3 regions of the Sporosarcina sp. FSL K6-6792 genome follow, and region 3 is predicted to be linked to each of the others. Evidence: riboswitches for the same ligand, from Rfam matches in the RefSeq annotation. Region 3 holds a riboswitch; each other region holds the start of a gene.
The links. Region 3 has a riboswitch for cobalamin ahead of MKZ26_RS14410 (hypothetical protein). Riboswitches for the same ligand answer to the same signal wherever they lie in the genome.

Region 1: it holds a riboswitch for cobalamin, as region 3 does, so the genes downstream of both, mmgD (citrate synthase) here and MKZ26_RS14410 (hypothetical protein) in region 3, are expected to answer to the same signal.
Region 2: it holds a riboswitch for cobalamin, as region 3 does, so the genes downstream of both, MKZ26_RS17090 (ABC transporter substrate-binding protein) here and MKZ26_RS14410 (hypothetical protein) in region 3, are expected to answer to the same signal.

The regions. Positions count from the first base shown of each region.
Region 1 covers NZ_JBBOSA010000001.1:1,509,808-1,514,046, reverse strand. The annotation lists gene MKZ26_RS07175 (nucleotide excision repair endonuclease) at 1-172, shown strand, start outside; gene MKZ26_RS07170 (hypothetical protein) at 282-1,544, shown strand; cobalamin riboswitch at 2,396-2,594, shown strand; gene mmgD (citrate synthase) at 2,835-3,965, shown strand; gene MKZ26_RS07160 (bifunctional 2-methylcitrate dehydratase/aconitate hydratase) at 4,048-4,239, shown strand, end outside.
Region 2 covers NZ_JBBOSA010000001.1:3,487,977-3,492,215, reverse strand. The annotation lists gene MKZ26_RS17095 (FecCD family ABC transporter permease) at 1-722, opposite strand, end outside; gene MKZ26_RS17090 (ABC transporter substrate-binding protein) at 715-1,680, opposite strand; cobalamin riboswitch at 1,800-1,984, opposite strand; gene argS (arginine--tRNA ligase) at 2,658-4,239, opposite strand, start outside.
Region 3 covers NZ_JBBOSA010000001.1:2,942,872-2,947,110, reverse strand. The annotation lists gene MKZ26_RS14420 (translation factor GTPase family protein) at 1-650, opposite strand, end outside; gene MKZ26_RS14415 (hypothetical protein) at 771-947, shown strand; gene MKZ26_RS14410 (hypothetical protein) at 2,000-2,227, opposite strand; cobalamin riboswitch at 2,493-2,684, opposite strand; gene MKZ26_RS14405 (MFS transporter) at 2,826-4,058, shown strand; gene MKZ26_RS14400 (AraC family transcriptional regulator) at 4,064-4,239, opposite strand, start outside.

The DNA.
Region 1 (4,239 bases), 1.4 Mb from region 3:
TGTTAAAAAGCATTTTGAAGACACGGTCTCTCCAATCAAAAATCATCGTAACGAAGTGCATGAAATTGCGATTATCGTTGTCGAAGACCCGATGGAACGCGAAATTTATGAAACGTATATCATTAATACACAACGTGCGAAATATAATCTTGATAAAGTATTTTTTGAGTGAACAACAGAGCTGACTGCCATGTGCAATCAGCTTTTATTTTTGACCATTTATGTTGAACAACACGAATGAAGTTCTTTATTTCAATAATACATAGGAAAAGGGTGGGAACATGGACAAGAGACTACAAAAGATTGTCGATGAAGCGCAAGAAAAGTTTGGTTTAGATGCTTACCGAATGGCAAGACATTCGATTTATAAAGAACGAGATACTATGGGGGATGCTTACTATACGTTTACTATGGAGTGGTTTCCTAAAGAGTTAAACGAGCCAATCGAAGAAGGTTATAATCCCGAGGGAACAGCGATTGTTGAATATGCAATTCAAAAGCAACACTTTAGTAATGTGTCATTCGTACAAGGTGAATCATTTTCTACAAAAACGCACTTTCCGGATAAAGCCGCTGCTGAAGTCGCTGCATGGCTTGAAAAGGAAACTGGATTGGTGTACGAACAGGATTTCAAACTAACGCAAGCGAATGCAAATGGGTTTCAATTTACATCAGACATCGATGGTATCTATTTTTCTCCGAGCTGTATAATTGAAGTTGAATTTGATGATGTTGGCAAGCTGACTTCTTATCATTCATACGGAACGATGCCTTCGCGAAATCTCGTTGAGCAGTCAAAATTCACGTTAACACTTGAAGAAATTGAACCAATCGTCAAAAAACAGCTTCAACTTATAAAGTTTCCATCTGAAACTGAAAAACGTTTTGTTCCCGTCTATGCAATGGAAGAAGTGTACGTAACGGTTGACGGGGCCCGAATCATCCCATTTATGGAACATGAGCGTTCAGAAGTTAAAATTGATGAAGTAATCGAATGGAATAAACCGTTAGAACAAAATATTGATCGTGAAGAAATCACAATTGTTTCCGAAGCAAACGTAGAAGAAGCATTCGGTAACGTCGACGCAGGTAAAAAACTGACGTTGTCGGCTGATCAAATTGAACGTAGTAAAAAAGTTGTTCGGGATGTACTACGAGCTGAATATCCTGATGAATCAGGGAAGTGGAAGCTGTCCCAACTTCGTTGTCAAGAGAATTTTATCGAAGCGCATTGTGAAATAAATGAAGAAAACCCAATGATTTTTAATCGAAAAGTAGTTGTTTTCATGAATCCGGAAACGATGAAGGTGCTGAATTATCTTGATAATGGCTCGATGTTTGAGATTTTTGAAGCCTTTCTGCCTGCCGCAAACGCGGTCGTAACACCTGAAGAAGCATTTGAGAAAATGATACCCTATATTACGCTTGATCCGACTTATGTATATGACGAGTTCGCAGGTAAGTATATTCTTTGCGGCTTGTTGGATGCGGCGGAATGTGTTGATGCGGTGACAGGGGAAATTGTCGATTTAGGAGATATATAGGTTCAGTTAATTAATTATATATGTTGAACAAATGAATACGGCGTATGCGCTTTACAAGGGCTTTTGGGAGGTCACTGAAAAAGCATTAGCACTTGGAATGGTTTAGGATTCCCACTAATACCGCTTTGACGCTTTGTGGATGCCTCCCGCGATAAGCCAGAAAGAAGACCTCTTTCAGTCTTATCGCTCCGGCTACCACGAAGACGCGCCTTCGCTAGATGGTCTATGTGAGAAAGAGCTTTTCATTATCTGTGATGCAATTTGTAAGTTGGAGCACGTCTTTCTTGACTATAAGTAGTATCAACTAGTAATCACCTTATAATCTCAGCATATACATCTCGAAATTACATTTCTCTCGATAATGAACACCCTAGTGCACGCGCGGCAAAGGGGTCGCCAAAGCGCCAAGCGCTCTACAATCCACACCCCGAATTAAGAGAAAACTGAAAAAGTTCTTTTTTATAATAAGAACTAGTTGATTGTAGTGAAGAGCGGCGACTCCGCCGTGCCCGCGGAAAGCGTCCGCTCGGAACGGAAATCAACGGGATTGAAGGGAATTGTACTTTTTCAGTGCCCTGGCTTATGGCGGGAGGCATCCCCTAGCGCCGTAGCGATTCAATGGAATTCTTTAATTCAACATATATAGTGTGTAAATGGGGATTGGATACACGTTTCCCATTTATGTAATAGTAATGATAAGTGACGATAAATGAAAAGAGTATCCAATTATTGTTTACGCATTCTTGAAGTCGGTATACTTAATGCCTCTCTGCAACAATAGAAATTAGATATGAATAAAGAATTGGAATATTTAAAAGTTTGTGTTATAGTCAAGGGGATATTTCGATAATTGAATATGTGTAAAAATAGGTGCGGATTAATACTGATGTATTGGTCTGCTTAAAAGGGAAGTTCGGTGAGAATCCGACGCTGTCCCGCAACTGTAAATGGGAGCGATTTCGTTTAAACCACTGCTTTTTATAAAAAAGTGGGAAGGTACGAATAGCAATGATCATTAGCCAGGAGACCTGCCTCTTTTTATAACACATGTTGACCTACGAGGATAGGGGGTGTTAAGGACGCGCGGATGAGCTATGCCTATTTTTAACAGGCAGCTTTCTTTTAGTTGGGATTCTGGCGCTCTTTAACAACTTCTCTTATGAAGTTGTTTTTTTTATGGTCAGAAATAAGGGGAAGCGCTGCGAACAGCTACAAATAGGATAATTTTTGGTGAAGTGAAAGCGTTTACAAATCTCAGAGTCATAACCATTCAGATTGGGGGAAAATAGTATGACGAATACACTTACATTTTTACCAGGACTTGAAGGCGTGATTGCCACTGAAACATCCATTTCGCTGCTCGATACGGAATTGGGTCAGATTATTATCAAAGGATACGATTTAATCGAGCTTTCAAAAACCAAAGGGTATCTTGATATTGTCCACTTGCTAATGGAAAATACCTTGCCGTCTGATACTGAAAAAGCAGGTGTGGCAGATAAATTGAAAAAAGAGCATGGTGTGCCAGAAGGTGTCACAAAGGTTTTGCAAGCATTGCCTAAAGAGACACATCCAATGGACGCATTGCGAACTGGGATATCTGTTTTAGCGGGCTATGATAAGGAAATTGATCAGCACACTCTAGCTATCAATAAAAAAAGAGCTTACGAGTTACTTGGCAAAATTCCGGAAATAATTGCGAACAGCTTTCACATATTACAGGAAGAGGAACAAATCCTCCCGTTGAAAGAATTGTCATACAGTGCTAATTTCCTTTATATGATCACAGGGAGGAAACCGACAGAGTTGGAAGAATCTATTTTTGACCAGTCGCTACTACTTTATAGCGAGCACGAAATGCCAAATTCCACCTTCACCGCAAGGGTAATTGCCTCGACGTTTTCGGATTTATATGGTGCATTGACTGGAGCGGTTGCTTCTTTAAAGGGCTATTTACATGGAGGAGCGAATGAAGCAGTCATGAATATGCTTTTAGAGGCCGGTTCTGTTGACGCATTTGAATTGTTATTAGAAAAGCGTTTACGTGATAAAGAGAAAATTATGGGGTTTGGTCATCGAGTCTATATGAAAAAGATGGATCCAAGGGCCTTGGTAATGAAGGATGCGTTAAAGGAGTTATGTGCGCTAAAGGGTGACGATCTCCTTTACCAAATGTGTGAGGCGGGAGAAACCATAATGGAAAGAGAGAAAGGACTTTATCCAAATCTAGATTATTACGCGGCACCGGTATATTGGATGCTGGGCATTCCAATCCCATTATACACACCAATCTTTTTTGGCTCGAGAACAGTAGGATTGTGTGCGCATGTTATTGAACAACATGAAAATAATCGTTTATACCGTCCAAGGGTTCATTATATAGGCGAACGACACAGCAATCATTCAACTGGGGAGTTGTAACTGGCCGTTCACCACAACAGCGATACACTAGGCATCACTTAGTACTATTCTAAACAAATTGAAAGCGGAAAGGAAGAGTTAGATGTTGAAATTGAAAGAACAAATGACAATGGATACACTGATAGAGGAAATTACGGACTATGTTTTAAATAAAGAAATTACAAGCGAGGAAGCATATAAGACAGCACATAATGTGTTAATAGATACAATCGGGTGTGGAATATTGGCATTAAGCTATCCGGAGTGTACGAAATTACTAGGACCTGTAGTACCG
Region 2 (4,239 bases), 550 kb from region 3:
GATCCACCAATCAAAATGGCAAACTTACGGCGTTTGACGTTGACACCTAAATGATGCGCTCGTTCTTCTCCAAATAACATCGCATTTAATTCGCGGCGATTCAGCCACAGCATGAATGAACCTACGACGACGAATGGCAAAATCATCGTAATATAATTCCATCCCCGCATTGATACACTGCCGAGTAGCCAACCAATAATTTGACGCAACTCTTCCCCTGTGAGCGCTATCATAAGTGATAGTACAGAACCGAGGAAAGAACCGAAAATGATTCCAGTCAAAATAATTGTTTCCATTTTCATCGCTCGGTCAACGAGGCGTGCAAATCCAAGAACGAGGAACATTGTTAATGCAGCACCAACCATACTGAATATAGGAAGCGTATAAGTGCCTAAAAACGGGATAGAAATACCAAAAAAGAGCGTCATAACAGCACCGACCGAGGCGCCGGATGACACTCCGAGGGTGTATGGATCAGCGAGCGGATTTTTCAGCAACCCTTGGAAAGCAGCTCCCGAAATCGCGAGCGATGCGCCGACAAGTCCGGCAAGCACGACACGCGGCATACGAATCTTCCACAAAATATTGGTAGCTGTTGCATCCGCCTCCGCATTCCATAATGTACTAATCGGTATTTTCACAGACCCGATTGACACACCGAGCCACACCGCCACAACGAGTGCGGCGGCGGAAACGATGTAGGCAACGCTGGATTTACTCACCGAAAGCCTCAGGGTAGATGGCTTTTGCTATTTCTTCAAGCCCTTCAGCAAGACGTGGGCCTGTACGGCTCGTGATATTCTCTTTAACTTGAACAACAGCTTTTTCTTTAATTGCCGTAATCGTATCGAAACCTGGGCGTGCATAAACGTCTGCAACTGCCGTTTCGATATAATCATACAACACGATAATTACATCCGGATTACGGTTAATAATTTCTTCCGGAGCTATCATAAACCAGTCTTCCTGATCAGCAGCAATATTTTCAGCACCGATCATTTCTAGCATTTGATCCATAAATGTATTTTTTCCTGGTGTGTAAATGTCTGGTGCTGGCGATGTTTCAACGAAAACTGTTTTTTTATTGTCGACTGTTACTAATTTCGCCAATACTTCTTCTACTTTTGCTTTCATATCCGTAATGATTTTTTCTGCTTCTACTGTTTTACCAGTCGCTTGACCGATTGTTTCAATCGTTGTGTACGTTTCTTCGAAATTTGCTGCATTTTTTACAACAAAGACTGGGATTCCTGCATCGCGGATTTGTTGCAGTCCTTCTTTGCCTTTTCCAAGTCCTGATTCATGTGCAAAAACAATTTCAGGGTTCATGGAAACGATTTTTTCGACGTTGAAATCCTGGCCGCCGATTTTCTCTTTTTCAAGTGCTTCTGCTGGATAATCATCGTAGTCATTGACGCCGACAATCGCATCCCCAAGACCTAGTTCAAACAATATTTCCGTGTTGCTTGGCACCATAGAAACGATTGTTGCCGGTGCAGTTTCCAGGGTAATATCATTGCCAACCGAGTCCGTTAGCGTAAGTGGGAATTCAGCTTTAACCACTTCGGCTTCCGGTGTCCCATCTACTTTCGGCTTATCTGGTGTTGCAGCTGTTCCACATGCTGCGAGCAAGAATACTGCCAAAAATGCCGTTAATCCTAATTGCCAAATCTTTTTCATGTTGTTTTCCTCCTGTTTGTTCCAAATAAAAATCCCCCGTAATTGCTACGGAGGAATAAGCTGAGTAAAAATCTGGACGCACAGTGACGTCGATTTTCACTAATCCTATCCTCGTAGGGTACGTGTGATCCATAAAGGCAGGTCTCCTGGCTCGTGTTCAAGGCTTGCCGCGTCTTCCCGGAACTTTTTCCAGTGACACATTGCGACTAACTCACACTTACAGTGGCGGGACCGCGCCGGCATTGAACCGACTTCCCTTTTAACCCCGTTTTTAATGCGGGGCACCTTTATGTTTGGTATGTATTTTGTACAACTTTCAGTATACTACAAATTTTTATTGTGTCGATAGTGAGGGAGATTTGTAGATTTAGATATGTTGAATTAAAGAATCCCGTTGAATCTGTTGTGTCGCTCGATGATGAGAGAGTTTTAATTCGGCGTGTGAATTACAGATCGCTTGGCGCTTTGGGGATGCCTCTCGCCATGAGCCTGGATTGACGCTTCGCATCCAGTCTCATGGCTTCGGCTACCCCTTTGACGCGCTTGCGCTGGAGTGTACATTATTGAAAGTGATTTTGAGATGTTTGGACTGAGATTATAATGTGAGTACTATTTTATACTAATTTCATTGAAGAGAGACATACTACGAGCTACAGGTCTTTTCCCCGACAATGCAATGTGCATTCTATTATATAGACTATCCAGCGAAGGCACGCCTTCGTGGTAGCCGGAGCGATAAGACTGAAAGCGGTCTTCTTTCTGGCTTATCGCGGGAGGCATCCACAAAGCGTCGAAGCGATATAAGCAGGATTTCTAATTCATTCCAGGTAGTTGGACTTATTCAGCGGCCTTCCAAAAGCCCTTGTAAAAGAGCATGCATCGTATTCATTTGTTCAACATATAGAGAGAGAATATCTGCATGTGAAAAACGCCGTACTTGAGAGATAACAATCTCTCAAGTACGGCGTTCAATTTTATTACATCTTTTCTGGAGCAGAAACACCAATAAGTTTCAATGCATTTGCAATTGTTGTGCGTGTGATTGTAATTAGTGCCAGACGTGCTTCCGATAATTCGCGGTTGTCTGGATCTAATACTTTTTCTGCGTTATAGAAGCTATGGAATGTAGCCGCTAGTTCTTGGATATATGTTGCAACGCGGTGTGGTGAACGAATTCTCGCTGCATCACTGATTACTTGCGGGAAGTCACCGATTTTCTTCAGTAATTCCAACTCTTTTTCAGCTTGCAATAAAGAAACATTATCCACAGATACAGCCATGCCATTTTCATCAGCTTGGCGCAAGATTGATGAAATCCGTGCATGCGCATATTGTGCGTAGTACACAGGGTTTTCATTCGACTGAGAAATCGCTAGATCTAGGTCGAAGTCCATCTGCGAGTCACCTGAACGCATGGCGAAGAAGTAACGGACTGCGTCCAGACCAACTTCCTCAACTAGCTCACGCAAGGTTACGGCTTTCCCCGTACGTTTACTCATCTTGAACTTTTCACCGTCTTTATATAACTGAACCATTTGTACGACGCTGACTTCGAGCGTGTCATTGCCGTAACCAAGCGCTTCGATTGCCGCTTTCATCCGTGGAATATAACCATGGTGATCTGCGCCCCAAATATTGATAAGTTTATCGAATCCGCGGAACAATTTATCCTCATGGTACGCGATATCCGGCGTCAAATACGTGTAAGTACCGTCGTTTTTGATTAACACACGATCTTTGTCATCACCGAAAGTTGTTGAACGGAACCATGTTGCGCCATCTTCTTCAAAGACATGGCCGTTGGCACGTAATTTATCAAGAGCAACATCGATTTTGCCGTTTTCATACAATGAAGTTTCAGAGAACCAGACATCAAATGACACACGGAAATTCGCAAGGTCTGTTTTTAGCTTCTCTAATTCATGCTCCAGGCCATATTGGCGGAAGAATGCATAACGCTCTTCATCTGGCGTGTTGACGTATTTGTCGCCATATTCAGCTGCCAGCATTTTACCGATATTAATAATATCCGGTCCTTGGTAGCCGTCTTCAGGCATTTCTTTATCCAACCCGAGTGCTTGGAAATAACGTGCTTCAACAGAATTGGCAAGGTTGTGCACTTGATTTCCCGCATCGTTAATGTAGTATTCACGTGCCACATCGTAGCCAGCGAAATCGAGAACGTTGGATAGAGAATCACCAAGAGAAGCTCCACGTGCATGTCCAAGGTGAAGGTCACCTGTCGGATTAGCAGAAACAAATTCAACTTGGACTTTTTGTTTATTGCCAAAGTTTGAACGGCCGTAGTTCTCGCCTTGTTCAAGAACGGTCTTGACGATGCCGCCTAAGTAATCCGTTTTTAATTTTATATTGATGAAACCAGGACCTGCAATTTCAATCGATTCGATCGAAGTACCATCCGTATTTAGTTTTTCAAGAATCGCTTCCGCAATTGCACGCGGCGGCTTTTTCGCTAACTTTGTCAGTTGCATAGCAATGTTCGTCGCATAATCGCCATTGTCTTTGTTATTAGGCGTTTCAAGCATAATGTCCGGTATT
Region 3 (4,239 bases):
ATGTCCTTGAGTGCAGAACCGCTGGAGAGGGCGAAGATTTTATTGTCGCTAATCATTTTCTTTAATGTTGCAAGCCACAAATCGTTGTCGTAACCTGATTCCAAATAGGTCTCAAGAAGTGCTTCATCACGTTCTGCGATAAATTCAATGAGTTCATCTTCCATAATTCCTTCATTGAAAGAGGATGTAAGGTCACAGATGTCTTCCGATAGATTGGTGCGAATTTCATGGAGTACACTTGCAATGTCGGTTCCTTCACGATCCGTTTTATTGATGAAAAAGAATGTAGGTACCCGATGTTTGTGGAGCATTTGCCACACGGTTTCCGTATGACCTTCCACGCCATCGCTTGCGCTAATGATAATAATGGCATAATCCATTACTTGAATTGCGCGTTCCATTTCAGGAGAAAAATCGACGTGTCCAGGTGTGTCGATAATGTAGTAGGTAGATCCGTTATAGGAAATGGATGCCTGGTCTGCAAAAACCGTAATACCTCTTTCTTTCTCAATTGTATGGCTATCGAGGAAGGCGTCTTTATGGTCCACGCGCCCTCTCTGTTTAATGCTTTTTGTATGATAAAGCAGTTGTTCAGAAAAAGTTGTTTTTCCTGCATCTACATGTGCAAGTATGCCAATTGTTTTATACATGATGTCGCTCCTGTCCATTTCTTGCTACTACCAGTAGTATAGCAAATCTGAATTGGGCGAATCACCTTAAATAGGTGTTATACTGTAAAGACAAACTGAATGTGAAGGAGGAATCAGATTTTGAAATATTCAAGAACGAAAATGGAACAGCTTGTAAAGAATGATAAAGAGCTGTCAAAACGTCTGAAACAGATAATGGCAGAGCTTGACTTAGAGAAGAGTTTTGCGTTAAAAGCGTTGTATCATGCAGATGTAAAAGACGGTGGTACGCATCAGAGGAATTATCAGGAACTGTAAGTACATTAAAAGCGTGGAAAGTCTATTATGACTGCCACGCTTTTTTTGATGCCTTTTTCACTGGATCATTTCCAGTCCGCTTTCGGCGAACTATTCATAACATCTTTACCGATGGGCAAATGTGGCTAGGAATTGCAGTTCATTGCTCCTAGATAATCCTGTCGCATCCCTACACATCAAGACATCTCGGTAATCATATAGAGGTCGTTCAATTCAAAGCAATCCAAAGTAATTGTACAAGAAGCGGCTATATATGTTGAATTAAAGAATCCCATGGAATCTGCTGTGTTGCTCAATAATGAGAGAGCTGTTATTCGGGTTGTGGATTGTAGATCGCTTGGCACTTTGGGGATGCCTCTCGCCCTAAGCCTGGATTAGCGCTTCGCATCCAGTCTTACGGCTTCGGCGACCCCTTTGCCGCGCCTTCGCTAGGTTGTATATTTTCGAGAGAAATGTAATTTTGAGATGTATATGGCGAGATTGTAAGGTGATTACTATTTGAACCTATATAAATTGAAATAAAGAATTCCATTGAACCGCTACGGCGCTAGGAGATGCCTCCCGCCATAAGCCAGATGAGGTATTCTTTAACCTATCTGGAATAATATCTTGGAATTAACTGTATAATTTCTGCAAAGAACGCAGAAATTATACAAACCGAACTCTTCGTTGTTCGGTTGGCTACCCCTGTTAAGGCGCCTTCGCTCAGTATATATACCGGATTCAACATATATAATTATAGTCCAGAAATCCACAATCCAGGTTGCAGATTTCATCCCAGCTAATGAAATGCGCTATCTCAAATAGAACACCCAGCGCAGGCGCGTCTTCGTGGTAGCCGGAGCGATAAGACTGAAAGTGGTCTCCTTTCTGGCTTATCGCGGGAGGCATCCACAAAGCGTCGAAGCGGTATAGGCAGGAATTCTAATTTGCTCTAATTATTAGGGCTTTTTCAGTGGCCTCCCAAAAGCCCTTGTAAAGCGTAAACGCCGTGTTCATTTGTTCAACATATATAGTGTTGGATTCAGTTATTTACTGGTTGGTTTTTCAGCTTAATCTTCTGGTGAACCGATTACTTCGTGTTTGATTTCATCGAATGCTTTTTGGAGGTTATGTGAATAAAGTTTTTTTACCTCTTCGTTTATAGTCGTTGTTTTTCCAATCTGTTCTTCGTAATAAGAAAAGGTTGAAGACAGTGATTGTGATTCGCTTATGATGAGGTTTGTCATTAGGACATGTTTGAATGCATCCAGATAATATTCTTTTGTTCCAAGTTTCATTGGCTAAAATCCCTTTCTTTTATGGAAATAAAAAAGCATCTTCCTAGTTAAACGTAAGGAAGATGCTAGTATGCGTAAATTTGTATGGTCGCTTGTTGCCGTAACGAATGGTTCGTAAACAGAAGTACACTATTGACTGCACAGTGAAATAAGAGGTATTGAGTCCTCTTATGTTTCTTTTGTATTACGTTCTTTCGTACGGCGGCTTTTACAAGAAATTGCTCGATCATAGCCGCACTTAACACCTCCTATCCGCGTAGGGAATTGGTGTGTACTGAAATAGGCAGGTCTCCTGGCTCATGATCATCGCGTTCTTTTCCCTTCCCATTCGTAACGAACAGTGGATTTGAAAAGAGTACTCCCATTTACAGTTGCGGGACAGCGTCGGTTTTTCACCGAACTTCCCTTTTAAGCTTTTATACAAACGTAAAAAAGCACCTAATTTCTACACGTTATTCAGTTGTGCTTTTACTATAACATACATATTGTCTGACTTAACACGATTGCTAAACAAGGGGTTCATTAATGGCCCATTACCGCAAATTTGGACAAGAAAATGTCTATCCCTCTTACTATAATCAAGCTGGGGGGATAGAAAATGAATAAAATAAAAACAACAGATCCATATCGAGTTTATATTTCTACATGCTTCTTATCACAATTATTTTTCACATTTATATTTACGGTGAACTTGTTGTACCATGTGCAAACTGTGAAGCTTGATCCGCTTCAACTTGTGTTAATTGGGACCGTTTTGGAGCTTTCCGTTTTTCTTTTTGAGATTCCAACTGGGGTTGTTTCGGATTTAAAAAGTCGGAAGTTATCTTTAATAATTGGGTATATATTAATAGGAATCGGTTTTTTAATTGAAGGGGTATTTCCCTATTTTGTAACAGTGCTAGTGGCTCAAATTGCATGGGGGATTGGCTATACATTTACTAGCGGCTCTCAGCAAGCCTGGATTGCAGATGAAATAGGGGAGGAACGTGCTTCACTAGCGTTTATAAAAGGGGCAAAGGCAGGTAATCTTGGACAAATTATAGCTATTCCGCTCAGTATTTTAATGGGCTATTTTATGATTAACCTACCAATCATTATCGGCGGGCTATGTATGATTGGATTAGCCGTCTATTTAATGATTTTTATGAAAGAAGAAAACTTCAAACCGTTAGATAAAGAAGGAAGAATATCTACGCTTGGAAGTATGAAGGAGAATGTGGGCAATATTATTTCCTATTCCAAAGCGAGCTTCATCATAAGGATGCTATTTCTCATTTCTTTATTTATTGGGTTTTATAGTGAAGGTTTTGACCGATTATGGATCGCTCATTTTTTGGAGGTCTCAAATATATCTTCGTTAACGAATGAGAAGTTAGTTGTGATAATGGGGGGAATTCAGTTCATTGTCGTGCTTATTTCCTTTGCAGCACTCCATTTGATGAATCGAAGTGCTATCCACCAAAATCTAAGGCAGATTTATGTTGTTCTTTTGGTGGCCAGCTTCTTCATCGTCATTTCATTAATTGGCTTTGCATTCTCAACGTATATGATCAGCTTGCTAATTTTTTATATAATCATTCAAGTGACAAGGCAAGTCATGTATCCATTAGAGGATATTTGGCTTAATAAAATTATTCCTGATTCCTCTGTACGTGCAACATTCTTTTCGGTTAAGGGACAAGTGGACGCCATTGGTCAAATTGGAGGTGGTCCGGTAATTGGGATTGTAGCATCGAGCTTTACGATAAAAATTGCTATCATTGTTAGTGCAATTTTGTTAACTCCTGTATTACTTTTATATAAAGTTGTCTTAAACAAGTCTAGAGAGTGAATCGATCACTCTCTATTTCTTTCTTTGATCGGCAAGTAAATTTCCATATATATTTTTTCATAATCCCAGTCATGACAGTGTTCATCGTAATACTCAAAGTCATAGCATGTTTCATCGACTTCATAAAGAGATTGAGGTAGCCAATCTTCTAAAATATAGAGCCAAGTTCCCTTGATGGAAG